Regions from separate parts of the Thioalkalivibrio sp. ALD1 genome, predicted to be linked through region 3. Evidence: predicted binding sites of a transcription regulator. Region 3 holds the regulator's gene; each other region holds the start of a gene.

Region 1 (10,521 bases), 140 kb from region 3:
CAGGGCACGCGCTGGAAGAGCCCGAACGCGGGGCCGGTGATGGCCGCCGGGGCGGGGGCGCTGGGGGTGACGCTGGGTGGCCCGGCACGCTATGCCGGGGGTACCGAGGACCGGCCGGTTCTCGGTGCCGGCGCCGCCCCGGGCCCGAGCACGATCGACGGCGCACTGCAGCTGGTCGATCGCGCGCTGGCGATCTGGCTGGTGGCCATCGCAACAGGAGTGCTGATTCTTGTATTCGTCTAACGCCACAACCGAATCCGTGAACGGGCCGCTGGAGCAGGTCCACGGGGGCGGTGTGCGTGCGGCGGCCGTGCATTACGGAATCCCCGTGGCGCAGTGGCTGGACCTGTCCACGGGCATCAACCCGCAGGGTTATCCAGTAGGGCCAGTCCCCGCCGAGGTCTGGCAACGCCTGCCGGAGGACGAGGACGGGCTGGAGGCGGCGGCCCGTGCGTACTACAGCGCTGAATCGCTGCTGCCGGTCGCCGGTTCCCAAGCGGCGATCCAGGCGCTGCCAAGGCTGCGCGCGGGGCGTGCGCGGGTCGGGGTACTGGAGCCGAGCTACAACGAGCACGCCCGAGCCTGGCGCGCGGCCGGACACGAAGTGGTCGCGGTGAGCGAAGACGAGCTCGCGGGGGCGGCGGCCACGCTGGACGTACTGGTGCTGGTCAATCCGAACAACCCCACCGCCGTGTATTTCGACCTCGAGACGCTGCTCGACTGGCACCGCACGCTTGCCGCGCGCGGTGGCTGGCTGGTGGTGGACGAGGCCTTCATGGACACCACGCCCGAACGGAGCCTGGCCGGATATACGCCGCGCGAGGGACTGTTCGTGCTGCGCTCGCTGGGCAAGTTCTTTGGCCTGGCCGGGGCGCGGGTCGGCTTCGTACTGGCCCCGGATGACTGGCTGCGGCGTATCGCCGAGCTGCTGGGGCCGTGGAGCGTGCCGGGTCCCGCGCGTTGGGTGGCGACTCAGGCGCTGGAAGACCGGGAGTGGCAGGCCCAAACACGCTGGCGACTACAGGAGGCGGGGCGCCGGCTCGAGACGCTGCTGCGGGATGCCGGTTTGCCGCCGGCGGGCAGGACGCCGCTGTTCCAGTGGTGCCGGACCGAGCGCGCCCAGGTGATTCAGGATGCGCTGGCGCGTCAGGGCATCCTCGTGCGTCGTTTCGACCGTCCGGCCAGCCTGCGCTTCGGTCTGCCAGGGAGCGAGGCCGAATGGGAGCGGCTGGAAGCGGGGCTGCGACAGACATGACTGGTACAACGCTCATGGTGCAGGGCACCACCTCGGATGCCGGCAAGAGCGTGCTGGTGGCCGGGCTGGCGCGGGTGCTGCATCGGCGTGGGCTGTCGGTGGTGCCGTTCAAGCCGCAGAACATGGCGCTGAACAGCGCGGTCACCCTGGACGGCGGCGAGATCGGGCGTGCCCAGGCCCTGCAGGCCGCCGCCTGCGGCCTGGAGCCGCATACCGACATGAATCCGGTGCTGCTCAAGCCCAGTTCCGATCAGGGGGCGCAGGTGATCATCCACGGCCGCCCGGCGGCCGAGCTGGATGCCCGTGCCTACCACGACTACAAGCCCGTCGCCCGCGAGGCCGTGCTGGCCTCCCATCGACGGCTGACGGTGCAGTACGCGCATGTACTGGTGGAAGGCGCGGGCTCCCCGGCGGAGATCAACCTGCGCGCAGGCGATATCGCCAACATGGGGTTTGCCGAGGCGGTGGACTGTCCGGTGATCCTGGTCGCGGATATCGACCGCGGCGGCGTGTTCGCGCATCTGGTGGGCACGCTGGCGTTGCTGAGCGAGACCGAACGCACACGGGTGCAGGGTTTTGTGATCAACCGGTTTCGCGGCGATATCGCGCTCCTGCAGCCGGGGCTGGACTGGCTGGAGCAGGAGACCGGCAAGCCCGTGCTGGGCGTGATCCCGTACCTGCACGGGCTGTACCTGGATGCCGAGGATGCCCTGCCGCGCGAGGCGGTGCCGGAAAAGGCGGCGGATGCCCTGAAGGTCGTCGTGCCCGCCCTACCGCGCATCTCCAACCATACCGATTTCGATCCGCTGCGCCTGCACCCGGGTGTGGACCTTCGCTTCGCCGGGCCGGGCGAGTCGCTGCAGCCGGCGGACGTGGTCATCCTGCCGGGGTCCAAGGCCGTGCGCGACGACCTCGCCTGGTTGCGCGAACAGGGCTGGGAAGAAGAGCTGCAGCGCCATGTGCGTTATGGCGGCAAGGTGCTCGGGATCTGTGGCGGTTTCCAGATGCTGGGCCGTACCGTGCACGACCCCGACGGTGTCGAGGGGCGGCCCGGCTCCACGCCGGGACTGGGCTGGCTGGACATCGAGACGCGTCTAGCACCGGAAAAGCGCCTGGAACGTGTTCACGGGGATCGTGTGCTGGGCCAGGAAGCCCACGTGGAGGGCTACGAGATTCATGCCGGTGTGACGACCGGGCCCGGGCTGGATCGCCCGTTGCTGGAGCTGCAGCATGGCCCGGATGGCGCACGCAGCGAGGACGAGGCCGTGGCGGGGACCTATGTCCACGGGGTATTCGATACCTCCGCCGCAGCCGAGGCCCTTCTGCGCTGGGCCGGCATGCGCACGGAGACGGAGCACGGCGAAGACCTGACGACCGCACGCGAGCGCGGCCTGGAACGCCTGGCCGATACCCTGGAGGCGCATCTGGACCTGGGGCGCATCCTTGCCCTGCTGCGGGCAGGGAACACGGAGCCTGTGACATGAAGGCCCTGGTACTGGGGGGTGTGCGTTCCGGCAAGAGTCGGCTGGCGGAGCAGCTGGCCGATGCCAGCGGCTTGCACGTGACCTATGTCGCTACCGCGCGTGCCGACGACGCCGAGATGGCACGCCGCATCGAGCGCCACCGTGCCGACCGTCCCGGGGACTGGGGGCTGATCGAGGCGGATACCGGTCTGGCCGCCGCGCTGGAAGAGGCCGCAAGGCCAGATGAATGCCTGCTGGTGGATTGCCTGACCCTGTGGCTGACCCAGCTCCTGTGCACCGAGAACGAGGCCCTGATCGAGCGCGAGCGGGAGGCCCTGATCGCCACCGTGCCCCGCCTGCCGGGCACACTGGTGTTTGTGTCTAACGAGACCGGCATGGGCATTACCCCGATGGACGCGCTGTCCCGCCGCTTCGCCGACGAGGCGGGCTGGCTGCACCAGCGCCTGGCCCCGGCGATGGACCGTGTCGTGCTGACCGTTGCTGGCCTCCCGCACGTGCTCAAGGGCGAACGGCTGGAATGAATGCACCAACGCGCGCAACGACGAAGCAATGACGGGGCTTGTGGATGCTACGCATGGATGTAGGGCGTTGGTTTCGATATCGGAGGAACAAGTGACCGAAGACTGTGACTGGCTGCAGGTGCCGCCGGCACCCCTGAGCGCCGATGCGCGCCAGGCGGCGGCCGAGCGGCAGGCCCAGCTGACCAAGCCGCCGGGATCGCTCGGGCGGCTGGAGGCGATCGCCGAGCGCCTGGCCGCTATGCAGGGTGCGGCCCAGCCTACGCTCGAGCGTGTCCATGTTGCGGTTTTTGCGGGCGATCACGGTGTGGTGGCGGAGGGCATTTCGCGTTTCCCGCAGGCGGTGACCGCGCAGATGGTCGCGAACTTCGCGAATGGCGGCGCGGCGATCTCGGTGCTGGCGCGGCACCTGGGCGCGTCCATCGAGGTGATCAATCTAGGTACCGTGGCACAGCCACCGGCCGTCAGCGGTGTACAGCAGCTGAACCTGGGCCCCGGCACCGCCAACCTGGCCCGGGAACCCGCGATGACACCGGCGCAACTGGAACGCGCGCTGAACGCCGGCCGCCAGTGTGCCGAGCGTGCGCGACGGGGTGGGGCACAACTGTTCATCGGTGGCGAGATGGGCATCGGGAACACGACGGCGGCCGCTGCACTCGCCTGCTCACTGCTGGATCTGCCGCCGGTCGATCTGGCCGGGCCCGGCACGGGTCTGGACGCGAATGGCGTACGCCACAAGGCCGAAGTGATCGAGCAGGCCCTGCGCACCCACGCAGGGGTGCGTGGCGAGGCACTGGGCAGCCTGCGCTGTCTTGGGGGCTTCGAGATCGCGGGGCTGGCCGGTGCCTACATCGCCGCGGCGCAGATCGGGCTGCCGGTGCTGGTCGATGGTTTCATCAGCACCTCGGCGGCGCTGGTGGCCGAGCGGCTGTGCCCGGGCACAGCGGACTGGTTTTTCTATGCCCACAGTTCGGCGGAGCCGGGGCACCAGCGGCTGCTGGAAGCACTGGCGGCCGAGCCGCTGCTCGATCTGGGCATGCGCCTCGGCGAGGGCAGCGGGGCAGCCACTGCCGTGCCCCTGCTGCGCCTGGCCTGTGAGCTGCACTCCGGCATGGCCACCTTCGCCGAGGCTGGCGTATCGGGCGATACCCCGTGAATGCGGCAGCCCGGGTCGGCCTGCTGCGCCACGGCGAGACGACCGGCACCGGCTTTCGCGGGCGCGGCTGCGACGATCCGCTGACCCCGGAAGGTGAGCGGGCGATGCGCGCGGCGTTCGAATCCTCCGGCGAGTGGGATCGCGTTGTGTGCTCGCCACTGCAGCGCTGCCGACTCCCGGCCGAAGGCTTTGCCCGCGCGGCCGGGATTCCGGTTCAATGCGATCCCCGCCTGCAGGAACTACATTTCGGTGACTGGGAGGGGAAAACGGCCGAGGCCCTAATGCAGACGGACGCCGAAGCGCTGGGTCGGTTCTGGGAGGACCCGTTCGGCTACCCGCCACCGAACGGCGAAGACCTCGGCAGCTTCCGCGACCGGGTGCTGGCCGGCTGGGAGCAAAGCGTGGTCGCGACGGCCGATCGCGTCCTCGTCGTCACACACGCCGGAGTGATCCGCCTGCTGCGTGCCCACCAGGAGGGCTGGCCGCTGGAGAAGCTATTGTCGATCGAAGTCCCGTTGGCCTCGCTGCACGTAGTCGAACCAAGCCAGCGCGCAGGGATGCCCTCGTGATCCGGCAGAACCTATGTAGGAGGCCAGCCCCCTGGCCGATGGGGCGTTGGCATATTCCCAATCGGCCAGAGGGCTGGCCTCCTACAGTAAGATTGGAAGGAGAGGCGCAATGAACTCCGTGTTTGCCCCCTTCTGGCTGGCTCTGCAGTTCCTGACGCGCGTGCCGACACCTGCGCTGGATCCCCGACCCGAGGACCTCGGTCGCTCGGTTCTCGCCTATCCACTGGTGGGGCTGATCCTGGGGCTGCTGCTGGTACTGGTGGGCATCGGGCTGTCCGCGATTCCCGGAGCGCCGGTGTTGCTGGTCGCGGCGCTGGTGCTGACGTTCTGGGTGGCGCTGACCGGCGCGCTGCACCTGGACGGGCTGGCGGACACGGTAGATGCCTGGGTCGGCGGCCAGCGGCATCCGGAGCGGGCCCAGGCCATCATGAAAGACCCGGCCTGTGGCCCGATGGCGGTCGCGGCGCTGGTCCTGATCCTGTTGCTGAAAGGTACGGCGCTGGTGGCAGTGGTCGAGGCCGGTGCCTGGATTGCGCTGCTGCTCGCGGTGCTGCTGGGGCGCGTGGTTCCGCCGGTTCTGTTTCTAACCACCCCCTACGTGAACCCCGTGGGATTGGGTGCGGACATGGCGCAGCACCTTCCACGGGGCGCCGCCATCGGCGTTGTCGCCGCCTCGGCCACCGTGGTGCTGGTGCTGGGCCTGCTGTCCGGCCTTTGGGGCGTGATACCGGCTTTGCTCGCCCTTGGCCTGCTGCTGTGGGCCGCGACGCGCGTGCTGAGGCGCTGGCTGGGAGGGTTCACCGGCGATACGGCCGGGGCGACGCTGGAGCTGGTGGAAACCCTGACGCTCGTGATTCTGGTGCTGGCACTCGCGGGCTAGGCGCTGGTCGGCCAAGGCGAGGTGCGAGGCCGGTGTTGTCACAAAAGCGTCACGGGATTGCCACATACTGACGGGATGAGCTCATTTCCCTCCCGCCTGAACCCGGGCCGGTTAGTCCTGCGTACGCTGACGAATCCACTGCGCGCGGTACGCGAGGCGGCCGAACTGGAAACGGCCCCGCCCTGGTGGCAGACCTTTCTCCATCTGGCGTTCCCGGTGCTGCTGGTCAGCGTGATCGTCAGCCAGTGGCTGTACCAGATCATCCCGACGGGGTTGCCGCCGGGGGCAATGCCGGGCGCATGGGGCTTTGGCGTCTACAGTGTGTTGGCGATGAGCATCGGGGTGCTGGGCCTGGCCTGGTCCGCGCACTACCTGACCGAGCTATTCCAGGGCTACTCCCATCCGGATCAGGCGATGCTGGCCGTGACCATCGGCTTGCTGCCCGCCTGGGTGGGGAAGGTGGCCGCCGCCTTTCCCTGGCCCTGGGGCAACACCATCGGCCTGCTGCTGATCTTCTACAGCCTGTGGCTGCTGTATTGGTCACTGTGCGGCATCCTCGGCCTGAAGCGCGGCAATCGCATCGGTCTGTTCGTGGCCACCGTCTTCTGCGGCGCCTTCATCACCCTCATCTTCGGCTGGCTGCTGATGGACCTGATCCCCGGCGCCACCCCCGAGACCCGCATCGGCACCACCTGGCTGATCTGATGCGCCCGCCCTGTAGGAGGCCAGCCCTCTGGCCGATGGGGCACTGCTGAACATCGATCGGCCAGAGGGCTGGCCTCCTACAGGGGGCAACCAAAGAACTGGGGTCCGCTTTGTTGACGACTCGGGTGCGGCAGTCGGGATCGGGATGGCGCTGCGGTGGGGGTGGCAAGCATTTGCCGGGGGGATGAAAAAAATTGTGGTTCTGAGCTAAAGGTTCTCAGGGGGAGGTCGTTAAGGCTCCTGAGAGCGGGGATTGGCCCGTTCGCCAGAACCGCCGAGGCGGTGACGCAAGACTCTTACAGGAGAGCGACCATGTCTCAGATCATCAACACCAACATCATGTCCCTGAATGCTCAGCGCAATCTGAGCAATTCGCAGGGCGCGCTTGCCCAGAGCCTTGAGCGACTGTCCTCGGGCCTGCGCATCAACAGCGCCAAGGATGACGCCGCCGGGCTGGCGATCTCCGAGCGCTTTACCACGCAGATTCGCGGTCTGAACCAGGCCGTGCGTAACGCGAACGACGGCATTTCGCTGGCGCAGACCGGTGAAGGGGCCCTGCAGGAGGTGCAGAACAACCTGCAGCGTATTCGCGAGCTGGCCGTGCAGTCGGCGAACGCGACCAACTCCGACTCCGACCGCGAGGCGATCAACCGCGAGGTGCAGCAGCGTCTGCAGGAGATCGACCGGATTGCGGACCAGACCTCGTTCAACGGCCAGAAGATCCTGGATGGCAGCTTTGGGGATGCCAAGTTCCAGGTGGGCGCCAATGTGGGCGAGACCATCGATCTGAACCTCGAATCGAGTACCCGTCTCGGCGATATCGGCAAGATGGCGACGGCGACCAGCGACGCGGATTTTGGCGAGGTGCTGTCCGCAGGCACCCCCGAACTGACGATTGGTGGATTCGGGGATCTGGACTTCGATGAGGGGGACGGGGTCACCGGGACCATCGAGATGGGTGGCGAGACGCTGACGATCTCGGCCGGGGATGTCGACGATCTTGAGGGTCTGGCAACTGAGATCAACGGCTGGGGCGGTCTGCCGGACGGCGTCCAGGCCTCCGTGGTCGATGGCGAGCTGGTGATCGGCCTGACCGAGGCGTATGCGGGCGGCGACCTGGCCATTGACGTCAACCTGTCCGATGACACGGGTGAAGATGCCAACACGGTGGGGCCTAGGTCAGTGATTGCAGGTTCCAATTCGACGACATCTCTCGGCCCGATTAACAATCTGGATTTGTCGACCGGCGGCAGTGGCTCGTTCACCTATGATTTTGGCAGTGGTGACGTTGACGTGACCTTCAGCTGGAATGAGGGCGACTCTGGCGGGGATGTGGCGACAGCAATCACAAACGCGATAGACGAAAACAACATCACGGTTATTTACGACGGTACGAACCTTCTCGTCGAAAATAACGATACGACCGACTTCGTAATCACCGATTTTGAAATGAGCGATAACACGGGCACTGAGTCAAATACGGTCCAGGCCGCTGGGACGTTGACCCCTGCCCAGACCATCGAAGTTGGCGAAGGTGATTTTACAATCCGGACGGGTGATAACGAGTCTGTCGAGGTGGCGGCCGGCACCTATTCGAGCCAGCAGGATTTAATCGACGCGATGAATGCCGCGCTGGTCGGCGAGGCCCGAGCGTTTGTGGGCGAGGATGGTCAGTTGAACGTGCGTTCCTCTTCGGAGATCACCATTGGGGGGACAGTCGGGCTGAACGTGCTCAATTTCAGCGAGGAGAATGAGCCTGGTGGCAGCCTGGCGGGCGTGGATGTGCTGACGGTCGCCAACGCCAACAACGTGATCGAGCGAGTGGACTCGGCGCTGACCGCGGTGAGTGACATCCGTAGTGACTTCGGGGCGATCCAGAACCGCTTCGAGTCGACGATCTCCAACCTGACGCAGACCTCGGAGAACCTGGAGGAATCCCGGTCCCGTATCCGCGATGCGGACTTCGCGACCGAGACGGCCGAGCTGACCCGGGCACAGATCCTGCAGCAGGCCGGTACCTCGGTGCTGTCGCAGGCGAATGCGGTCCCGCAGAACGCCCTGGCCCTGCTGCAGTAAGTGGGGAAATCAAGGCAGGCACAGGCTGGCGTGGTAATCGCGCAGCGCGCTGCCCGATGCCGCGAAACAGCCGGGGTGGCTACGGCTTCGCAGCGTCCCCAGGGCTGGGGATGCGGCGGACGGACTGGACGCTGCCGAGGGATTGCAGGCGGTCGAACAGGGTGCTGAGTTCGCCGAGGTCCGTGATTTCGGCTTCGAGTTCCATGTGCACGCTGCGGTCGTTGGGGTCGGTGCGGGTGCTTACGCGCAGCAGGTTGATGCCGCTGGCGGAGAAGGCGTTGCCGACTTCGCCCAGCAGGCCGGCGCGGTCGTGGGCCTCGAGCTCGAGGGTGATGGGTTCGCGTTCGGGTTCGTCGCCCCAGGATACGGGAATCAGGCGGCCGCGCTTTTCCTCCGGCATGCGCAGGATGTTGACGCAGTCGCTGCGGTGGACGGAGACGCCGGCGCCGCGGGTGATGAAGCCGACGATCGAGTCGCCCGTTTGCGGGTTGCAGCAGCGCGCGCGGGTGGTCAGCAGTCCGCCGACGCCGCGGATGCGGATCTCGTCGTCCTGGATGCGGCCTTCCCGGCGGGGTTCGGCCGGCCGGGGTGGGGCGGCTTCTTCGGTACGGCTTTTCTCTGCCTGGCGCTGCTCGCGCAGCTGTTGGGAGATGCGCCCGGCAATCTGGTTCGTGGTGATATCGCCAGCGCCCAGCGCGATCAGCAGTTCGTCGAAGGTCTGAAACTTCATGGCTTCGGCGAGGGCGCTGCGGTCCAGGTCGGTGCCGCAGCCCAGGCGCTGGCATTCGCGGTCGAGCAGGTGCTTGCCGGTGGCCAGGTGTTCGTCCTGGTGCTGCTGGCGGAACCAGGTGCGCACCTTGGAGCGGGCGCGGGCGGTGTTCAGATAGCCGAGATTGGGATTGAGCCAGTCGCGACTGGGGGCGCCCTCACGGGTGGTCAGCACCTCGACGCGTTCGCCGGACTTAAGCTTGTAGGTGAGCGGTACGATATGCCCGTCCACCTTGGCCCCCCGGCAGCGGTGGCCGACCTCGGTGTGCACGGCGTAGGCGAAATCCAGTGGCGTGGCGCCCTGGGTCAGGTCCATCACCTCGCCCTGGGGCGTGAGCACGAATACGCGCTGGTGCAGTGGCTCGCTCTGGATCTCGTCGAGCAGGTTCTGATCCGAGTTGTCGGTGGCCTCCAGCAGTTGCCGTAGACTGCTGATCGCCCGGTTGAGTGCCTGGTCCTCGCGCCCGCCCTCCTTGTAGCGCCAGTGCGCGGCGACCCCGAGCTCGGCGAAGTCGTCCATCTCGCGGGTGCGGATCTGCACCTCGACGACCTTGCCCTCGGGACCGACCACGGCGGTGTGCAGTGACTGGTAGCCGTTGTCCTTGGGGTTGGCGATGTAGTCGTCGAACTCGCTGGGCAGGTGGCGCCAGTCGTTGTGCACGATGCCGAGTACGGTGTAGCAGGTGGCGAGCTCGTCGACGATTACGCGGGTGGCGCGCAGGTCGTAGAGCTCGTCCAGCGAGGTCTGCTTGCGCTGCAGCTTTTTCCAGATGCTGTAGATGTGCTTCGGCCGTCCGAATACCCGCGCCCGGATACCGGCTTCGGCCAGCCGGTCGCGCAGGCTATGGGCGAAGCGCTCGATATAGGTCTCGCGCTCGGTGCGGTTTTCCTCCAGCCCCTTGGCGATCTCGCGGTAGGTCTCGGGTTCGAGGATGCGCAGAGCGAGGTCTTCCATCTCCCATTTCAGCTGACCTACGCCCAGACGGTTCGCCAGCGGGGCGATCACGTCAAGGGTTTCCTGTGCGAGTACGCGAGCGCCGTCGTCCGGCTCCTTGACGGCCAGGCGCAGGTGCTGCACCCGATAGGCGAGTTTGATCAGCACCGCGCGCA
Region 2 (10,521 bases), on a different contig from region 3:
CAGAATGACTGCACGGCAGTCACCGCGCCTTGTTCCCACGCAAAAGCGACTCGAGCGCGGACGCGCGATTAAATCAGCGTCTCCCTAGGGCGTGTCAGCCCTTCAGGCGAAGGACGGAGCCGTACTCGGTGCGAACGGTTTCGAAGGCCTGGGTATAAGGACCCGCGGTCTCGGAAGCGCCAAGAAACAGATAGCCACCCGGGTTCATCTGACGGGCGATTCCGTCAAGAACCTGTCGCTTGGTCTCGGCGGAGAAGTAGATCAGCACATTGCGACAGAACACGATGTCGAACTTGCCCAGAGCCGCATAACTGTCGATCAGGTTGAGTTTCTGGAAACGACAGCGGCGCTGGATCTCCGGGCGCACGCGATGGCCCTCCGCCACGGTCTCGAAGAAGCGCGCCCGCCGCGCCTCGCTCAGGCCACGCACAATGCTCAGGCCGTCGTAAACGGCCCGGCGGGCGTCGTCCAGGATCTTCTCCGAAAGGTCCGTACCCATGATGGATACCGGCACGACGCGCCTGGGCCGTGACTCCTCCCACTCGGATACCACCATGGAGATGCTGTAGGCCTCCTGTCCGCTGGAGCAACCGGACGACCAGACCTTGATCCCTGCACCCTTCTCCGCGCGCTCCGGGAGCAGGACATGACGCAGAATCTCGAAGGGGAACCCATCGCGAAACCAGGAAGTTTCATTCGTGGTCATCGCGTCGATCACACGCGTACGCAGACGCGGATTGGGCGCCTGACGCATCGCATGCAACAGCTCCGGGACACTCTTGTAACCGAACTCGTCCAGCAATCGTGAAAGGCGACTGGACACCAGGTACTGGCGGCTGTCGCCCAGCACCAGGCCACAGCATTCGGAAAGGAAACGCGAGAACTCCTCGTAGTCGCGCGAATCGATCACGAAGTCATCCCTGAAAGTCGACGATACGGGCAGACGGGCACGTTGATGACGAATCCTTGACAGCGTGTCGGAAAACCCGGCCGGGGAACAAGCGCGTCCCCGTGCCGCACGGGTGCAGTATACGTGCAACCACATGGACGCCGACAGCTTCCCGACGGGCGATGGATGCGGCGCGCCATGGCCGCTGATGCCCAGGTGCCCGGCAATCCGTTACCGCTCCCATGCCGCCGGGGTCGAATCGGTCGATTAACGCCAACCGCGCAGGCACCGGCTTCAATCCCTGCGGGTTTGGTCAAGCACGGCTTCGGCCAGTTCGTCGGGGTTGAACTTGGACAGAAACGCATCTGCCCCGGCGCGCTTGACCATATCCGTATTGAACTCGCCACTGAGCGATGAGTGGAGCAACACCCGCAGATCTTTCAACTGATCGTTCGCACGGATCCGGGCGGTGAGGGTATAGCCGTCCATCCGCGGCATCTCGATATCCGATATCACCATCTCGATCACTTCGTCGACGGTACCGGCCTGCGCCTGTTCCTCAAGGAAATCCAGCGCCTCGCGACCATCCTTGAACACCAGGTACTCCCAACCCAGCCCCTTGATCGCACCCTCGATCTGCTTGCGTGCAACCACCGAGTCATCCACGATCACGATCTTTCGCTGACCGTGCCGGGCCCGCTCCTCCTCGGCCTCCGCACGCACCTCGTCGGATACACGTGACGGCAACGGATTGACGATCGACAGCACCCGCTCGACGTCAATAATCTCGACCAGCTTGTTGTCGATCTCGGTGACGGCCACCAGGAAGGATTCACGTCCGGTCCCGCGTGGCGGCGATTTCACATCTTCCCAGTTCACGTTGACGATGCGGTCGACGGCCGACACCCAGAAGCCCTGGACCGATCGGTTGAATTCGGTCACGACCACCTTGTGGTCGTCCGTCTCGCCCACCGCGGTACGCAACCCCATCGCGCGCGCCAGATCGATGATGGGGACGGTCCCGCCTCGCAGGGTGGCCACACCGCGCACAACACTCAGGGATCCCGGGATCTGCCGCAGCGGCGGAGACGGGATGACCTCGCGCACCTTGAATACGTTGATCCCGAAGGTCTGCGAACTCCCCAGGTGAAACAGCAGCAGTTCCATGCGGTTCTGCCCCACCAGTTGAGTACGCTGATTCACGTCGTCAATGAATTGACTCATTGTCCTGTTCTCCCCCTCGCCCGGCGGCCGGCCACACCGACCCACCGGGCCCAGTGTGCACCGCCGGGACTGGCGCTGTCATGCCACAAACCGCCGCTACATGCCGATTGCATGCGTTCTTGCCTCCATAACGGCCGCCCGTCGCCACTCTTGAGAGGACAGACCCAACCCTCTGGCATGTTTTCTGCTTGCACAAGGACCAGAAGCCTCTTGAAGACCGACGAGCCGGTACGCACCCAGACCATGAATCAGCCCATACCTCAACCTTTCGTTCGCTCCCGGTGGCTCACGGCCGTAGTGGGTCTCATTCTGGCCGTGGTCTCCGTGACGGCACAGGCCGAGATCGAGGCAGTGGATAACATCCGTCTGGCGGCGGAGCGTTTTATCCAGGAGGAGCTCAACATTACACCGGGCGACGAAGCGGTAGAGATTCAGATCGGGCGGCTGGACAACCGCCTGCGCCTGGCCCGATGCAGCCAGGCACTGGAGACCCGGTTCCCGCCCGGAGGACGGCGCGATGGCAATACGGCGGTCCAGGTTCAGTGCGAGGCCCCGGTGAGCTGGTCGATCTTCGTCCCGGTCACGGTCGAGCGCTATGCGGAGGTCCTGGTCGCCAGCCGCACCCTGCGGCGCCAGCACACGATCCTTCCAGGGGATCTGCGCACCAAGCGAATTCAGACTTCGCGCCATGCAGGAAGCTATTTCGAGAACAAGAATGAGCTGGTGGGGCTGCAAACACGGCGCAATATTCGACCGGGCCAGATCCTGGGCCAGCAGCACGTCACCCAACGCGAGGTGGTCAGCCGCGGCCAACGTGTCACGATTCTGGCCGAAAATGGCTCGGTGGTGATCCGCATGCAGGGCGAGGCACTGGAAAATGGCATCCTGGGCGATCGCGTCCGGGTCAAAAACACCTCTTCCGGGCGCGTCGTGGAAGGCGAGGTACTGGAGTCCGGACATGTACGCGTCGCGCTGTAGAATGGCGAGATGACCCACAACCATCCACAAACTGTGAAGCGACTCGAATATTCACGGCTCAAGGGACTACAGTTTCAGCTGATGCTGCCGCTAACCCCTGCAGTAGAATTGCAAAAACAGGAAATCGAATGATGGATATCAAAGGCCCGAACTCACCCGGCCTGCGCCCGGATGGCAATACCTCGAGCGTAAAGGGCCGCGAAGAGACGTCCCGGCCCGATGCAGGTGCCAAAGGCAATGCCTCGGCACCCGTACGTCAGGATGACTCCGTTACCCTGACCGGTGCGGCGCAGGCGATGAACGCCGCCTCCGAGGCTGCCAACAACGCCCCGTTCGACGAGGCGCGTGTCGCCGAACTGCGCGAAGCGATCTCCAATGGCCAGTACCCGGTGGACAACGAGCAGTTGGCCGATCGCATGATCGAGCTGGAAAGCCTGTTGCGCTAAGAGCCACTGACAGAGAACCCCGACGATGTCGCCCGAACAACGCCACGCTTTCCTCCGCTCGCTGGAGGCCTCGATTCGCCTGAGCCATCAGCTGGAAGAGATCCTGCTGCAGGAGACCCGGGCCGTGGAATCGCGGGCAGCTGACAACCTGCACGACGTCGTCGCCCAGAAACAGACACTCCTGCAGGACCTGGAGACCGAGAGTCGCCGACAACGCGAGACACTCGAGACCGCTGGCGAAACCTACACGCCCGAGGGCATCGCACGACTGTTCAACCGCCTAGAGGGCGGCGCCGAGCTGGAGGATCACTGGCAGGCCCTGCGCCGCTCGGTGGAGCGCTGCAACACCCTCAACCAGGGAAATGCCCGCCTGATCGATCGTGACCGTCGCCGCGTGGAGCTTTCGATTCAGATCCTGCGCGGCGAGGAGCCTGGCCCGGCCCCCACCTACGACCCCTACGGCCGCACACAGTCCGGCAGCCGGACTGGTCGGCGCATCACTCGCGCATGACCCGCGCGCGCTCTGCGCGACACTCTTTCACCCTTCTCCGACCCGCACGCGGGGCTAGTATTCCGGGCCGCCGGACAGTACCGTGCGGCTTGGCCCAATAACGACAACTACGCCACGCATGGACGAGACCGACTATACCGTCGACCGGCCGGAGCGGATCGCCGGCATCCTCAAGGATCTGGACCACAAGCTCACCCTCGTCAATGTCCGGCTCGATGACGATGGTCCGCTGTACAACTCCGCGTTGGTCCGCCTCGATTCCGAAACACGCGAACTCTTCCTCGACGAACTCACCCCCATCGAAGCCAATCGTCATGTAAAGGAAGGCACCCGCATCCGGGTGTTCGCCAGTCTGCGCGGCGTTGCCGTGCGTTTTTCGGCCGTCGTCTCGCGCACCGAACGCGAGGACGCTGGAGCCCTGTACGTCTGCCCCTACCCGGAAACACTGCAATACCTCCAGCGTCGCGAGACCTTTCGCGTGCACATCCCCATCAGTCAGCGCCCGGGCGTGGAATTGCAGTACGGCGACTGGGACGAACCCGGGATCGGCGATCTGGCCGACCTCTCGGTCCAGGGAATGTGCGTGGAGGTACCGCAGGAATGGGTAGACGACCTCGAGATCGGAAGCCCAATGCGTTTCGAGAACCTGCTCTTGCCGGATGTCAGTGAGCGCCTGGGCGGCGATCTCCGACTGGCCAACCGCCGCCGCAGCCCACGCGATGGCTACGTGTATGCCGGGTTCCAGATAACCGGGATGAACCAGTGGCTGGAGCGCCAGATCAACATCGCCCTGCTCTACTACCAGCGCGAGGCACGACGACGTTCGATGGAGTGACCGCTCAACCCACGCGGATATACCCCGGACACGAAAAAAGGCCGCTTGAAGCGGCCTTTTTAATTCACTTGAAACACTTTCTACAAGTGATTGATATTGGTCGGGACGGCAGGATTTGAACCTGCGACCCTCTGCACCCCATGCAGATGCGCTACCAGACTGCGCTACGCCCCGAAGCCGCGAATCATATCCGATTCCCCGCCCTCACGAAAGAACCCGGTCCGCGGGGAATCAGGCCCGTAGCACGCGTAGAACCGATTCCAGTTCCGAGATTGTGTCCTGGATGATCTGGCGCGCCTGCTGGCGATCGCCCTTGGCCTCGTCGCCCGAGAGCTTCTGCCGGGCGCCGTTGATCGTATAGCCCTCTTCGTACAGCAGGGCCCGGATCTGGCGGATCAGGATCACGTCCTGGCGCTGGTAGTAGCGCCGATTGCCCCGCCGCTTGACCGGTTCGAGCATCGGAAACTCCTGCTCCCAGTAGCGCAGCACATGGGGCTTTACCTGGCACAGTTCGGCGACTTCGCCAATGGTGAAGTACCGCTTGCCCGGGATCGCGGGCAGTTCCTGGTGGTTACTCGCCTCCAGCATAGCTTTCGACCCTCTCGCGCAGCTTCTGCCCCGGACGGAAGGTGACCACGCGACGTGCAGAGACCGGGATTTCCTCGCCGGTCTTCGGATTGCGACCGGGCCGCTGGTTCTTGTCGCGGAGGATGAAATTACCGAAGCCCGAGAGCTTCACGCCCTCGCCCTCCTCCAGCGACTGGCGCATCTCTTCGAAGAACATCTCGACGAATTCCTTGGCCTCACGCTTGTTCAGGCCCAGTTCTTCGTTCAGCGCGGCGGCAAGGTCCGCCTTCGTCACTGCTGCCATGGAATCACTGCCTCAGGGTTGCCTGGAAGCGAGCGTGCAGATGCTCGACGACCTTGTCGGTGACGTTTGTTACGTCCTGTTCGCCTAGGGTGCGATCAAAAGCCCGCAAAATCAAGCCCAAAGCAAGACTCTTCTCGTCTGGATTCAAGCCCTTGCCCTGGTAGACATCAAACATGCGCACGCCCTGCACCAATTCCAGGTTCAGTTCCCTGATTGCATTCAGCACATCCCCTGCGGGGACCGCCTCCTTTACAACCAGCGCCAGATCACGACGGATCGAGGGGTACGGCGACAACGGCGTGAACTGGGCGACCGGGGCGTGCAGGATCGCTCGGGCATCCAGGTCGAACAGGTAAACGGGTTCTACATCGAACTGCTTGCAGAGCGCGGGGTGCAGGCGCCCGACCCAGCCAATGGGGCGGTCACCCGCCAGAATCCGCGCGGACTGCCCGTCGTGGAGCGCAGGATGTTTCTCCGCGCGAAACCCCAGCGGCGCATCCACGGAGGCACAAAGTGCCTCGACCACACCCTTGGCATCAAAGAAATCGACGCGGCGCGATGCGGCGTCCCAGTGCTCCGGATGCGCTCGCCCACCCAGCAGGCCCGCGAGACGCGGCTCCTGGCGCAGGCCGGAGGCATCCGGCACAAAGCGCAGGCCATGTTCGAACAACCGCAGGTCCGGCTGCTGGCGCGCCTGATTATGGGCCGCCGTGGCAACCAGGCCGGGCCACAGGCCGGGGCGCATCACCGCCAGGTCGCTGGAGATCGGGTTGGCCAGGCCCAGGGGCTCCACCGTGGGATAAAAGGCCCGCGAGGCCTCGGCATCGATAAAACTGAAGCTGATGACCTCGTGAAAGCCCTCGCTCGCCAGTTGCTCGCGCAGCCCGCGCAGGGCTGGGGGTCGCTCGGCTGGCGCCACCGGGGACGGCAGGCGCTGAGGCAGGCGGTCATAGCCATGCACCCGGGCCAGTTCCTCGATCAAGTCTTCCTCGCGCTCCAGATCGAAGCGCGCGCGCGGGGCCCAAACCTGCCACCCGTCCTCCGCAGACTCCACCCGGCAAGCCAGCGCGCCCAGGATACGCTCGACTTCAGCATCCCCGAACGTCGTACCGAGGAGCCTCTCGATGCGCGGCCGGCGCAGCTGGATCGGCTGTTCGAAATGAGACGACGGCGGCTCGCCGACCCGCTCCACCGGCCCGCACTGCCCGCCACAGATCTCCAGCAGCAAACGCGTGGCGCGCTCCATGGCCTGCTCGACCAGCGTCGGGTCCACGCCGCGTTCAAAGCGATGCGAGGCATCGGTATGCAGGCCATGAGCCCGCGCCCGCCCGGCCAGTGCCAGCGGGGCAAAGTGGGCACACTCGAGTACCACCCGAGTCGTGTCGTCACCTACCGCGCTGTCGGCGCCCCCCATGATCCCGGCCAGCGCCACCGGAGCGGTCGCCGAGGCGATCACCAGGTCCTGCTCGGCCAGTTCGACGGTCTGATCCCCGCCCAGCAGGGTCAGCGACTCGCCGGAACGCGCCCAGCGCACCTCGATGGTGCCCCCAAGACGGCCCGCATCGAAGGCATGCAGGGGCTGCCCGAGTTCCAGCATCACGTAGTTGGTGACATCCACGATCGCGCTGAGCGGCCGCACACCGGCCCGGCGCAGGCGCTCGGTCATCCATAGCGGCGTGGGCGCACGCGCATCCAGGCCGTCGAGCACCCGCGCCGCGTACAGCGGGCAGGCCTCGGTATCCTCGACCCGGACCGCAACACTGACGTCCAGCTCTGCCCCGGTCTGTTCGGCCACGTTCTCGTTCAGCGGCCGGTCGAGAAGCGCCGAACACTCGCGGGCAATCCCCCGCATCCCGAGACAGTCGGCCCGGTTCGGCGTCAGATCCACTTCCAGGATGTGGTCATCCAGGCCCAGCGCCGTGCGCAGGTCGGCGCCGATCTCGAGGTCCGTGGGGAGTGCGAGCAGGCCTTCGGCATCCTCCGCAAGCCCCAGTTCACGCGCCGAGCACAGCATGCCCGCGGAGGCGACACCGCGCAGCTTGGACTTCTTGATCCTGAAGTTGTCGGGCAGCACCGCGCCGACCACCGCGACCGGCGCTACCATGCCTTCATGCACATTGGGTGCGCCGCAGACGATGGTCAGCGGTTCGGCCTCTCCCGCCTCGACCTGGCAGATACGCAGGCGATCAGCATCCGGGTGCGGCTCCACCTTCGCCACCCGGCCTACGCGCACACCACTGAACGCGGGTGCCGCCACCTCGATCGCGTCCAGCTCCAATCCCGCCATGGTCAGGCGATGGCCCAGCTCCTCGGGGGTCTCGTCGATCTGCAGCCAGTCCCGCAGCCACTGAATACTGATGCGCATTAGCCGGTCCGTCCGAATTGGCGAATGAATCGGATGTCGTTGTCGAAGAACAGGCGCAGGTCATTCACGCCATGGCGCAGCATCGCCATCCGCTCGACCCCGAGGCCGAAGGCAAAGCCGGTGTACTGTTCCGGGTCGATGTCGACATGGCCCAGCACGTTCGGGTGCACCATGCCGCAGCCCATCACCTCCAGCCAGCCGGTATGACTGCACACCCGGCAGCCATCACCGCCGCAGTGAACACACTGGATATCGACTTCGGCCGAGGGCTCGGTGAACGGGAAGTACGACGGACGAAAGCGCGTGGCCAAGTCGTCGCGGCCAAAGAAGCTCTGCAGGAACGCGCTCAGCACGCCGCGCAGATCCGCAAAGGTGATGTCCTCGTCCACACAGAGCCCTTCCACCTGGTGAAACATCGGGCTGTGCGTCAGATCCGAGTCGCAGCGATAGACCCGCCCCGGCGCGATCACGCGCAGCGGCGGCTTCTGTTGCTCCATGGTCCGAATCTGCACCGGCGAGGTATGGGTGCGCAGGACGCGGTGGGCGTCGAAGTAGAACGTGTCGTGCATCGCCCGCGCCGGGTGATGTTCGGGGATGTTCAGCGCCTCGAAGTTGTGGAAGTCGTCCTCGACTTCGGGCCCCTCGGCCACACGGAACCCGAGCCCGGCGAAGAACGCCTCGATGCGCTCCAGCGTATGGGTGATCGGGTGCAGCGAGCCCTCGGGCAGGCGGCGCCCCGGCAGGGTCACGTCCACCTGCTCGCTGGCCAGCTGCTCGGCCAGGGCGCTGTCGGCCAGGGCCTGCTTGCGGGCCTCGATCAGGCCGGCGACCTCGGTCTTGGCCTCGTTGACCTTCTGGCCGGCGGCCGGGCGTTCCTCCGCCGGCAGCTTGCCGAGCTCCTTCAGCTGGGCGGTAATCGAGCCCTTCTTGCCCAGGTACTGCACCCGGACATCATCCAGCGCCTTCAGGTCAGTGGCCGCCTCGATGCGGTCGCGGGCCTCGGCGACGAGCTGTTGCAGTTGCTCCACGTGCATTCCCCGAAAGTGATGGACGACGGTTGCCCGCCGTCCCGGTGTTCCCTGTTCCCGAAACAAAAAAGGGAGGGCGTCGACCCTCCCCTTTCCGGGACCCGCCAGGCAGTGCCGGGCGGGTAATCCTGCAGGACCTCGTCAGGCCGGCAGTGCAGCCTTGGCCTTTTCCGCGATCTTGCCGAAGGCGGTCAGGTCGTGCACGGCCAGATCGGCCAGGCTCTTGCGGTCGATCTCGATCTCGGCCTTCTTCAGACCCGCCATCAGGCGGCTGTAGGAGAGATCGAACTGACGGGCCGCCGCATTGATGCGGACGATCCACAGCGACCGGAACTGGCGCTTTTTCTGGCGACGGTCACGGTAGGCATACTGGCCGGCCTTGATGACGGCCTGGTTGGCAACGCGGAAGACGTTCTTCCGGGCGCCGTAGTAGCCCTTGGCCTGCTTGAGGACCTTCTTGTGACGGGCGTGAGCGGTTACACCGCGCTTGACTCGTGGCATGTCTTTCTTCCTCGGTCAGATCAACGGTACGGCAGCATTTTGCGCACGGCGGCGACATCCGCCTCGTGCACCATGGCCGGACTGCGCAGGTGACGCTTACGCTTGGTGGATTTCTTGGTCAGGATGTGGCTGCGGTGCGACTGGAACCGCTTGTACTTCCCGGACCCCGTACGGGTGAAGCGCTTGGCCGCACCCCGATTGGTCTTGATCTTCGGCATTGCTTTCTCCGGCATTTTGGGCCGTACCCGATTCGGGCCGGCCGTTTATGGGAGGACCGGCAGGTATGCGGAGACCTGCGCGATCCTTGTTGTCTGACCGGCCTACTTCTTCTTGCCGGTCAGCACCATGATCATCTGGCGTCCTTCCATCTTCGGCCGCTGTTCGACGACCGCGATATCGGACATGTCCTGCTCGATCTTGTCCAGCAACTCGCCACCCAGTTCCTGATGGCGCATTTCACGGCCGCGGAAGCGGATGGTCACCTTGCCCTTGTCGCCGGCCTCGATGAAGCGGCGCAGGTTGCGAAGCTTGACCTTGTAGTCGCCCTCGTCCGTGCCGGGACGAAACTTCACTTCCTTGATCTGAATCTGTTTCTGCTTCTTCTTGGCTTCCTGCGCCTTCTTCGCCTGCTCGAATTTGTACTTGCCGTAATCCATGATCCGGCATACGGGTGGATCGGCGTTTGGCGAGATCTCGACCAGGTCGAGTCCGGATTCCTGGGCCAGCTCCAGGGCCTCGGGGGTACCGAAAATGCCCCGGTTTTCGCCTTCGGCATCGATCAACCGAATCTTGGGTACGTTGATCTGATCGTTCAGGCGGACGGTCTTGGCTGCGCTAATAGCCTTTTCTCCAATTCAAGTCAGTGTTGCCGGT
Region 3 (10,521 bases):
ATCGGTCTGGGCCGGGGCACGGAACGCATCGACCAGTGATTCCGACAGCACCCGATACTTGCCGTCATCCACCGAGGAGATGGCGTACATCACCACAAAGAACGCGAGCAGCAGCGTGACCAGGTCGCCATACGGAATCGCCCAGGCCTCATGGTTCTCTGCTTCTTCGTGGCGTTTGCGCCGAGCCATTGCGACCTCACTCGCGGATGAAGCCGCTAAGCTTGCTTTCGATATTGCGCGGGTTTTCCCCCTCGGCGATGGAGATCAGACCTTCCATCAGCATCAGCTGATGCTGGGAGCGCTTCTGGATAATCGACTTCAGCTTGTTCGCCACCGGAAGGAACAGCAGATTCGCCGAAGCGATCCCGTAGATGGTGGCGACAAAGGCCGCGGCAATCCCCGCCCCGAGCTTGCTCGGATCCGCGAGGTTCTGCATGACCGCCATCAACCCCATCACGGCCCCCACAATACCCAGCGTCGGGGCGTAGACCCCCATGCTCTCGAATACCTTGGCGCCCTGGGTATCGAAGTGCTCGCGATTGTCCAGGTCCGCCTCGAGAATCTGGCGGATCGTCTGCGGTTCGGAGCCATCAACCAGTAGCTGGAGTCCCTTGCGGGCAAACTCGTCGTTCTCTTCGTCGGCCAGGGTTTCAAGGCCGAGAAGCCCCTCCTTGCGTGCCACGTTGGACCATTCCACGATGCGTTCCAGCATCGCCTCGTTGTCGATCCGAGGAGGCTTGAAGGCCCAGGGCAGGATCCGCATCCCGTGCAGGAAAACCGCCATCCGGGCCTGTACCAGGGTGGCCCCGAGCGTCCCGAGCACCACGATCACGAACGCGGCCGCATTCCAGAGTGCACCCAGACCACTCCCTTTCGCGATGCTCCCCCCGAGCACCGCGACGAGCCCCAGGGTGACCCCGATGAGGCTCAGGATATCCATCTAGCAAAACCCCTTCACCAGTGCCGGGCCAACCTCCGGCAACGGGTACACCTGGTCCACCAGCCCAGCCTCTGCAACTGCGGCGGGCATGCCATACACGACCGACGTCGCGGCGTCCTGTGCCCAGACCTGCGCACCGGCGGCCTTCAGTGCCCGCGCACCCTCGCGACCGTCCGCACCCATTCCGGTCAGCACCACGGCCAACACCTGACCACGCAAAGCCTCCACCGCCGAACTGAACGCGGCATCCACGCTGGGCTTGTAGATCGTACCCAACGGGCTCTCGCTCACCCGCACCGTGGTCTGGCTACCGCGCTCCAGGGTGGTTTGCATCCCCCCGGGAGCCAGCAGGGCGACCCCCGGACGCATCACATCTCCGTCCTCGGCCTGCTTGACCCGGATCTGGCACATTGCATCCAGGCGTTCGGCAAACGCGGGCGTAAAGCTCGCAGGCATATGCTGGACCAGCAAAATCGGCTGCGGAAAATTCGCGGGTAGCCCTTTAAGGACCTCCTGCAGAGCCACCGGCCCACCCGTGGACGTCCCGATCAGCACGGCGCGAACCTGGCGCAACGGTACCGCCGGGCGGCTGACCGGCGGCGCCTGACGCTGCACCTCGGCGGCCTTGCGGTCCGCCTCTTCGCGGCGCGCCGACGGCCGAGCCTCCACCGCCGGCCGCACGCTTCCGGGTTCGCTGGCCGAGCGGGCCCGGCTGCGCGAAAGGCTGCGCACCCGTCGGCGCAACAACATGCGGGCGCTGTCTTCGTCGGACGCGATATCGCTGAAGCGCTTCGGTAGAAAATCGACCGCCCCGGCCTCCAGCGCATCCAGCGTCGCCTGAGCACCTTCGGTCGTCAGGCTCGAGAACATCAACACCGGGCGGGGATTTTCCGCCATGATCCTGCGCACAGCGGTAATGCCATCCATTACCGGCATCTCGATGTCCATGGTCACGACATCGGGATCCAGTTCCTTGACCTTGCGAATCGCCTCCTCGCCGTTTTCCGCGCTGCCGACGACTTCAATACCCGCGTCGGAATCCAGAATCTCGGCGATGCGACGGCGGAAGAACCCGGAGTCGTCCACCACCAGTACCTTTACTGGCATTCTTAGCCCTCGACCGTTTGTGCGGGACGCCGGGTGCGGCCCGCCGACGGGAGCTTGTGCGTCAGCAGGCCCACCAGATCGGCGACATCCAGGATCAGCGCGATCCCACCGTCACCCGTGATCGTGGCACCCGCCAAACCCTTGACGCCCTGCAGATTCTGCCCCAGTGGCTTGATGACCACCTCTTCCTGTCCCACCAGATCATCGACCACCAGCCCCACCTTGCGGTCTGCGGTATGCACCACGACCACATGCGATTCCGGTTTCGCTTCGGGGATAAATCCGGGCTTCAACCAACGCTTGAGATAATGAATTGGAAGCGCTTGATTTCTCACTACAATGACTTCCTGATCGTCCACGTAATGGGTCTTGGTCAGATCCAGGTCCAGGATCTCCGAGACGGACGCCAGCGGGATCGCGAATCGCCGCCCGTCGAGGATGACCATCAATGCAGGGAGAATCGCCAGAGTCAGTGGCAGCTTGACCCGCAGCGTGGTCCCGACGCCAATCTCCGAATCGATCTCGATGGTGCCATTGAGCTGCGAGATCTTGGTCTTGACGACGTCCATCCCCACCCCGCGCCCGGAAACATCCGAGATCTCGGTCTTGGTGGAAAAACCGGCCATGAAGATCACGTTGAAGGCCTCGCGATCGGTCATTCGCTCTGCCATGACCGGCTCCATCAGGCCCTTCTCTACCACCTTGCGCCGAAGGGCCTGCGGGTCCATGCCGCCGCCGTCGTCCTTGATCAGCAGCGCGATGTGATCGCCTTCCTGTGCGGCACCCAGTACGACCGTACCCTTGCGCGGCTTGCCCGCCTTTTCGCGCACTTCGGGGGTTTCGATGCCGTGGTCCACCGCGTTGCGCACCAGGTGGACCAGCGGATCCGACAAAGCCTCCACCAGATTCTTGTCGAGGTCGGTGTCCTCGCCAAAGATCTCCAGTTCGATCTCCTTGCCGAGGCTGCGCGACAAGTCCCGGATCACGCGCGGAAAACGATTGAAGACCTTGTTGACCGGCTGCATGCGGGTCTTCATCACCGACGTCTGAAGATCCGAGGTCACCAACGCCAGCGAGCTGATGGCCTTGCCCAGCTCGTCGTCCACATGCTGGCTGCGCAACATGCTCAGGCGGTTGCGGACCAGCACCAGTTCGCCGACCAGATTCATGATCTCGTCCAGTCGCTCGGTATTCACGCGCACCGAGGTCTCACCCTGAGAAGCCTGTCGGGAGCCGCCCGCAGCCGCCGGCTTGGCCGGCTCCTTGGCGGGTTCCGGCGCTGAAGACGGTTTGGGATCGTCGGCAGGTTCGGGCTTCGCGCTCGACTCTTCGGGGGCTTCGGCATCGCTGGCTTTTGCAGGTGAAGATGCCGGCGACGCACTGGCGGGGGGTCCATTCCCACGCGCCTGCAGTTCGTCCAGCAAGTTCTCGAACTCGTCGTCCGAGATCAGGTCTCCGCCACCATCGGTGGCCCCACCCTCACCGGATTCCGCGCCAGTCGACTCCCCGGAGCCGCTCGCCGCTTCGACCGCCTGCGGGGTACCATCGCCATGCAGCGTATCGAGCAGGGCTTCGAACTCGTCATCGGTGATTTCGTCATCCGCGCCCACCAGCCCCGAATCATCGCCTGCATCGTCACCTGCGGCCGTGGAGGTGGCTTCCACCTCGGCGGGGGGCGCCGGCTCAGGCTCAGGGGGTACATCTGCGGTCGGGGCTGCCTCGGATTCGGAGTCACCAGCCACGTCCTCGTTGTTGGCCATCTTCCGCAGGTCTTCGACCAGATCCGCCTCGGCCGGAGTAGGCTCCACCCCGGAACGCAGGTCGCCGAACATTACGTTCAGCGTGTCGAGCACCCGAAGCATAGTATCCATCAAGTGGCTATCGACACGCCGCTCGCCATTGCGCAGCAGGTTGAAGACGTCTTCCGCGTGATGACAGACCGTCACCAGCGCATCCAGGCTGAGAAAGCCCGCGCCGCCCTTGATCGTGTGGAAGCTGCGAAATACTGCGTTGAGCAGATCCCGGTCATCGGGATGCTGCTCCAGATCAATCAGCTGCTCGTTGAGCCCTTCGAGCAGTTCCCCGGCCTCAATCAGGAAGTCCTGAAGGATTTCGTCGTTGGGGTCGATGGCCATTCGGTCTCTCCATTCCGGTGAGGCTTGCCGTTTAAGGGATGGGTCCAGGGAAAGCGATGCCGATTATCGAATCGGCATCCCCTAGAAGCCCAGACTGGACAACAGATCGTCCACCTCGTCTTGTCCTTGAACGACATCTTGGCCGGAATCTTGAGTCTTCGGCACTGCCGGGCCATGTCCACGCCGGTCCGCTTCACGCTGCTCCGGGTCGCCCCCCATCTTCTTCTCGGCGGCCTCCACCGTCTCCATGCGCCCGCTCGACAGCCGGATCAACGAAACCAGATTCTCCTCGAGATCCGTCACCAGCTGAATCACCCGACGAATCACCTGACCGGTAATGTCCTGGTAGCTCTGTGCCATCAGCACCTCGGACAACAGGCGCCGCAGTTCCTCGGTGTCGTTGTTCGCCTGGGCGAAGAACTCATCGAGATCGCGGGCGAACTCGCGGAACTCGTCCACCGAGAGCTGGCGATTGCGAAAGCGCGTCCACTTGGCCGTCAGCACACCCGCCTGCTGGCTGAAAGACTCGGCGATCGGGAGGCTCGTCTCGATAGCGGTCAACGTCTCGTGAGCGGCCTTTTCCGTCATCGTGACCACATAATTCAGGCGTTCACGCGCATCCGGGATCTCGGCCTGGGTCAGCTCGACCAGTCGCGAATCACCGCGGAAGCTTTGCAGGGCCTCGTGGAGATCACGGGTCAGCTTGCCCAGCTCGTCAAACAGCTCGCGATCGTATGGCCGCGCCAGATCCTGAATCAGCCCCCGGGCGGCAACGTCATCGCCTGCTTCCAGAACCTGGACAAGCTCGCGTGCGCGTGCAAGCTGCTGCTCCTCCACCGATTTTTCTTGTTTGGTCATCCAAAGCCCCTTGCTCGCTCCCTACCCCGGGCGTGCTGACCGGGATCTACCCCTTGGCCACGGCGTTGCGCGGACCGCGGGTACCGCATTCAAGACCCCAATTACCCTTGGGATTCAATGCGTTCGAATATTTTGTCGATCTTTTCCCTGAGGGTTTCCGCGGTAAATGGTTTCACCACGTAGCCGTTCACACCCGCCTCGGCCGCCTCGACAATCTGATCACGCTTGGCCTCCGCCGTCACCATCAGCACCGGCATCGTCTTCAGCTTGTCGTCCGCACGCACCGCCCGCAACAGATCGATGCCCGGCATATTGGGCATGTTCCAGTCGGTAATCAGAAAATCGAAGTCACCGTTCTGGAGCATCGGCAGTGCCGTGCTGCCATCGTCGGCCTCTTGCGTATTGTTGAAGCCGAGATCACGCAACAGGTTCTTGATGATCCGCCGCATCGTGGAGAAGTCATCCACGATGAGAATTTTCATTCCCTTGTCCACAGGTCACTCCGGGATAAATTTTTGTGGGTACCAATGGCGTGGCTGTCAGAATAACTGCAAAGCCTCACCGTCTTCGAGCCAGGATCCCATGCGAGCGCGCAGCCGGATCACGGCCTGACTGCGAATCTGGCTGACGCGCGACTCCGTCACACCCAGAACCGCGCCAATCTCGCGCAAGTTGAGCTCCTCAATGTAATAAAGCGAGAGCACCAGGCGCTCGCGTTCGGGCAGATCCCCCAACGCAGCGGCCAACTCCTCGCGGAAAGCCCCCACCTCCATCGCTCTCGCGGGCGAGGCCTCCTGCCCTTCAACCACCCGGTCGGCATCGCCATCGGTGCCGCCCAGATCATCCAGTGCAAACAAGTGTGCGCCCGCATGGTCCTGCAGCATTGCGTAGTACTCGTCGATCGGCACCTCGAGGACCTCGGCGACCTCGCTACCGCGGGCCGCGCGTCCCTCCCGGGCCTCGACCGCCTGAATGGCCTCGGCGATCTTGCGACTGTTCCGGTGAACGGAGCGTGGCGTCCAGTCGCAGCGCCGCAACTCGTCGATCATCGCGCCGCGGATGCGAATACCGGCATAGGTGGCAAAGGTTGCGCCCTGCCCGCCCTCGAACTGCCGTGCAGCCTCCAGCAACCCGATCATCCCCGCCTGGATCAGATCGTCCACCTGCACCGAAGCCGGCAGTCGCGCCATCAGATGATGTGCGATGCGATGCACCAGCTCGATGTGCTCCGCGACGCGCTGCTCGTGGCCGGTTGCGGCCACGCTCTCGTATCCGGGGAGGCGATTACGCGACGACATCATGCACTCTGCAGCATTCGCTCGACGAAAAACCCGACGCCGCCATCAACGCCCCGCGCCACGGGCCAGCGATCGACGGTGCGCGCGAGTTCGGTGAAGGCCTTGGCCGCGGGGCTACCGGGATACTGCTGCACGACTGGTGCCCGCTTCTGCACGGCCTTGCGCAGATTCTCGTCCATCGGGATGTACCCGGCCAAGTCCAGGATGACTTCCGGCAGATAGTTGCCACAAACGGTTGCAAGTTTCTGCAGCAATCGCTCGGCACCAGCGCGATCCTGCACCATGTTCGTAACCAGACGGAAGCGCCGAATGCCATGATCTCGGTGCAGCACTTTGATCAGGGCGTACGCATCGGTAATCGAGGCAGGCTCGTCACAGACCACCACCAGGGTCTCCTGGACCGCGCGGCAAAAGGTCGTGACCGATTCCTGCAATCCGGCCGCGGTGTCGACCACGAGTACATCCAGCGGTTTGGAATAGGCACTGAACGCGTGGATCAACCCGTTGTGCTCGACTTCGGAAAGGTTGGCCATCGAAGCAATCCCCGAGGCCGAGGGGATGACCTTGATCCCCTCGGGACCGTCGATCAGGATGTCCTGCAGATCCTCGACTTGTGCGGTCACCAGATCGTGCAGGGTTCGCTCGGGCCGCAGTCCGAGCAAGACGTCGGCATTTGCCAGCCCCAGATCGGCATCGAACAGCATCACCTCGCGCCCCAGCCGTGCGAGCGCGACGGACAGGTTGACCGAAACGTTGGTCTTGCCAACCCCGCCCTTGCCGGAGGCGACCGCGATGACCTTCAGCGGCGAATTAGTGCGTGGCATAACGTCCCTTTCCCACCGGATGGATCATTTCCAGGACACCCGCATCCCGGCTGGTGCGCCTTGCCGCCTCGCTGCGAGGCGCGCTGGTGAAGTCCGCAAGGGTTTCGTCGGTCCATCGTTCATCGCGTGACATTCCGCGCGCGGGCCGACGCTCTTCGCCGAGCGCCCGCCGAGTCAGATCACCCGTCTCGACCCGATGGAAGTCTTCCGCGATCCGCTGGCCATCACTGACAAAGGTGAGTCCCAGATGCTGATCGAGCAATACCGACAACGTCTCCCCCAACTGTTCGGCTTCATCCAGTTTAGTCAGTACGAGCGCCGTCGGCTCCGTCTTGCGAAAAGCATCCAGCACCCGACGCAGCGCCGCGGCCTGGGTCGTCGCGGAGACGACCAGCCAGCTCTCGCAACGCACGCGACCCGGCCAGCCGGCGAACAGCGACTCGTCTCCCACCGTCGAGGGCGCCTGACCCGCGGTGTCGACCAGGACCAGATGTCCATCATCCAAACGCGCGGTCATGTCCCGCAACTCGCGCACGCCCTGCAACACCCGCAGCGACACCCCTGCCATAGTCGCAAAGGCCTGCAATTGACGGGTCGCCCCAATACGCTGTGAATCCAGTGTGACCAGCGTAACCGAATCCGCGCCCATGCGGCGGATTTGCCGCAGGGCGATGCGCGCGAGTGTGGTGGTCTTGCCCACTCCCGTAGGACCCACCAGTGCCAGCACACCCCCCTCGTCCAGGATATCCGGGTGGCGGGTGGCAATCGCCCCCGAGAGCCTGGCGCGCAGGCGCTCCCACGCCTGTTCCACGGTGCTGTCGTCGAGGATGCTCCCGGCGAGGCTGCGCGCCAGTGATTCGCTGAAGCCCCGGTCCATCAGGCGCGCCTTGCATTCCGCCGCAAGCGGATGCCGCGCCGCCCATTGTGCGGCCTCATTGTCGCTGTGCTGACGCGTCAGAAGACTGCGCAGGTCTCGCAGCTCCTGGCGCATCGCGACCAGTTCCGGATCGGCCGGCCAGGCCGAAGCAGCCGGGGCACGCGACCCCGATGCCGGCGCCTCTCGCGGGGCATGGACTGCATTCACGGCGGCCTGCTGCTCGCGTTCGGAGACTCCTGCGTCGCCATCTTCCAGCGCCGCGACCACCTCCAGCCAGCCATCCACACGCCGGCTCGACAGGATAACCGCCTCGTCGCCCTGCTGTTCGCGCACCTGCCGCATCGCGTCGCGCATGTCGCGTGCCCGGTACCGTCTCACATTCATCGCTGTTCTCCCGTTTTGCCCTGGCGGAGCCGCTCGCTACTGTTTGCCTCAGGCGCTCGCAGGTGCTGCCTGCCGGGCCGAATCTTCCTGTCCGACCGTGGCCACCACACGGATCCGCCGGTTGTCGGGGATCTCGGTGAAGGCCAGTACTGCCAGATTGCGCACGGCGCCCCGCAGCCATCCGGCAATCCAGGAACGGATCTCCGGGGCCACCACCAGGATGGCCGGCTGGCCACTGGCTTCCTGACGCTGTGCCGCCTCGGAGACCGAACGCTGCAGGCGCTCCGCCAGACCCGGCTCCAGTCCCACCGTCTCGCCGTTACTGCCCTGCAGAGACTTATGCAAAAGCTGTTCCAACGATGGATCCAACGCGATCAAAGGCAGCTCGTCGTCCGGTCCCACAAGGTCCTGCACGATCGAGCGTGACAGGGCCACCCTGACCGCCGCGGTCAAAGTGCCGGGATCCTGACTCTTGACTCCCTCCTCTGCCAGGGTTTCGGCGATTGTGCGCAGATCGCGGATCGATACCTGCTCGGCCAGCAGGTTCTGCAGAACCTTCAGGATTACCGACAGCGAGAGCGTCTTCGGCACCAGGTTCTCGACCAGTTTCGGCGAATGCCGCGCGAGCTGATCCAGCAGATGCTGCGCCTCTTCGTGACCAATCAGGCGATGCGCGTTCTCGCGGAACACCTGGGACAGATGCGTGGCGATCACGGTGGCGCAGTCCACCACGGTGTAGCCGGCGCCCTGCGCCTGGTCGCGGTCTGCCGGATCGATCCACAGGGCGTCGAGATTGAAGGTCGGATCCTTGGTCGGCGTGCCCGGCACAGTGCCGAACACCTCGCCCGGGTTGATCGCCAGCTCGCGATCCGGGAAGACCTCGGCCTCCGCCACAGTGACACCCAGCAGGGAGATCCGGTACGCATTCGGAGTGAGCTCCAGGTTGTCGCGGATATGGACCGGCTGCAGCAGGAAACCGAGCTCCTGGGAAAGCTTGCGGCGAACGCCCTTGATCCGCCCCATCAGCTGACCGTCCTGACTACGATCCACGAGCGGGATCAGCCGATAGCCCACCTCCAGGGAAACCAGATCAATCGGCGGGACGTCGTCCCAGGTCAGGTCGCGGTTTTCCGGGCTGGTTTCGGCTGGCTCGTCCGGCACGCGTTCCACCTCCAACGCCTGTTCGCGCTCGCGCCGCTGCATCAGATAGGCCGAGCCGATGGCCAGCGAGGCCAGGCCCAGGAACACGGCATTGGGCATGCCCGGCACCAACCCCAGCACAGCGATCACGCCGCCGGCTACGTACAGCACGCGCGGGTTGGAGAACATCTGGCCGAACACCTGTTGCCCCATGTCCTGCGTGCTGGAGACGCGGGTCACGATGATGGCCGTGGCCGACGACAGCACCAGCGACGGGATCTGCGCGACCAGTCCATCGCCGATCGTCAGCAGCACGTAATTGGTCGCGGCATCGCCCATCGACATGCCGTGCTGCAGCGTACCGATAGTCAGGCCGCCGATGATATTGACGAACAGGATCAGGATCCCGGCGATGGCGTCCCCGCGCACAAACTTCGAGGCACCGTCCATCGAGCCGTAGAAGTCGGCTTCGCTGGCAATGTCCTCGCGGCGTTTGCGCGCCTCTTCCTGAGTCAGAATTCCGGCATTCAGATCGGCATCGATCGCCATCTGCTTGCCCGGCATGGAATCCAGGGTGAACCGGGCGCTGACCTCGGAAACGCGCCCCGCGCCCTTGGTCACCACCACGAAGTTGATGATGATCAGGATCGCGAACACCACCAGGCCCACGGTGTAGTTGCCGCCCACGACGAAATCGCCGAAGGCCTGGATCACCTGACCGGCTGCATCGGTACCGGTGTGGCCCTCCAGCAGGATGACGCGCGTGGAGGCCACGTTCAGCGCCAGACGCAGCAACGTGGCGACCAGCAGCACCGTGGGAAACACCGCGAACTCCAGCGGCCGTGGCGTGTACACCGCGACCATGATCACGACCAGCGACAGCGCGATGTTGAAGGTGAACAGGACATCCAGGGCGATGGGCGGCAGCGGCAGCACCATCATCGAGAGCATCGCGATC

The links. Region 3 encodes FliA, which starts transcription of late flagellar genes. Its sites were predicted from a motif close to GCTAAAGTTNNNNNNNNNNCNGCCGATA; they were not measured.
Region 1: a site for FliA is predicted at 6,774-6,801, ahead of F623_RS13605 (flagellin). Genes of this name have one in related genera too.
Region 2: a site for FliA is predicted at 2,242-2,269, ahead of F623_RS0112550 (chemotaxis protein). Genes of this name have one in related genera too.

The regions. Positions count from the first base shown of each region.
Region 1 is NZ_KB906242.1:189,912-200,432, forward strand. It holds gene cbiB (adenosylcobinamide-phosphate synthase CbiB) at 1-243, shown strand, start outside; gene cobD (threonine-phosphate decarboxylase CobD) at 260-1,255, shown strand; gene F623_RS0105535 (cobyric acid synthase) at 1,252-2,739, shown strand; gene cobU (bifunctional adenosylcobinamide kinase/adenosylcobinamide-phosphate guanylyltransferase) at 2,736-3,260, shown strand; gene cobT (nicotinate-nucleotide--dimethylbenzimidazole phosphoribosyltransferase) at 3,352-4,413, shown strand; gene F623_RS0105550 (histidine phosphatase family protein) at 4,410-4,982, shown strand; gene cobS (adenosylcobinamide-GDP ribazoletransferase) at 5,092-5,862, shown strand; gene F623_RS0105560 (YIP1 family protein) at 5,938-6,567, shown strand; gene F623_RS13605 (flagellin) at 6,880-8,643, shown strand; gene F623_RS0105570 (bifunctional (p)ppGpp synthetase/guanosine-3',5'-bis(diphosphate) 3'-pyrophosphohydrolase) at 8,723-10,521, opposite strand, start outside.
Region 2 is NZ_KB906250.1:6-10,526, forward strand. It holds gene F623_RS0112545 (protein-glutamate O-methyltransferase CheR) at 95-910, opposite strand; gene F623_RS0112550 (chemotaxis protein) at 1,184-2,113, opposite strand; gene flgA (flagellar basal body P-ring formation chaperone FlgA) at 2,357-3,091, shown strand; gene flgM (flagellar biosynthesis anti-sigma factor FlgM) at 3,223-3,537, shown strand; gene F623_RS0112565 (flagella synthesis protein FlgN) at 3,563-4,048, shown strand; gene F623_RS0112570 (flagellar brake protein) at 4,167-4,883, shown strand; tRNA gene F623_RS0112575 (tRNA-Pro) at 4,981-5,057, opposite strand; gene F623_RS0112580 (MerR family transcriptional regulator) at 5,115-5,471, opposite strand; gene F623_RS0112585 (integration host factor subunit alpha) at 5,455-5,754, opposite strand; gene pheT (phenylalanine--tRNA ligase subunit beta) at 5,759-8,119, opposite strand; gene pheS (phenylalanine--tRNA ligase subunit alpha) at 8,119-9,147, opposite strand; gene rplT (50S ribosomal protein L20) at 9,289-9,648, opposite strand; gene rpmI (50S ribosomal protein L35) at 9,669-9,866, opposite strand; gene infC (translation initiation factor IF-3) at 9,969-10,502, opposite strand; gene thrS (threonine--tRNA ligase) at 10,508-10,521, opposite strand, start outside.
Region 3 is NZ_KB906242.1:333,359-343,879, reverse strand. It holds gene motD (flagellar motor protein MotD) at 1-189, opposite strand, end outside; gene F623_RS0106250 (flagellar motor protein) at 197-940, opposite strand; gene F623_RS0106245 (chemotaxis response regulator protein-glutamate methylesterase) at 941-2,047, opposite strand; gene F623_RS0106240 (chemotaxis protein CheA) at 2,050-4,182, opposite strand; gene F623_RS0106235 (protein phosphatase CheZ) at 4,264-5,040, opposite strand; gene cheY (chemotaxis response regulator CheY) at 5,142-5,522, opposite strand; gene F623_RS0106225 (RNA polymerase sigma factor FliA) at 5,580-6,341, opposite strand; gene F623_RS0106220 (MinD/ParA family protein) at 6,338-7,162, opposite strand; gene flhF (flagellar biosynthesis protein FlhF) at 7,149-8,393, opposite strand; gene flhA (flagellar biosynthesis protein FlhA) at 8,472-10,521, opposite strand, start outside.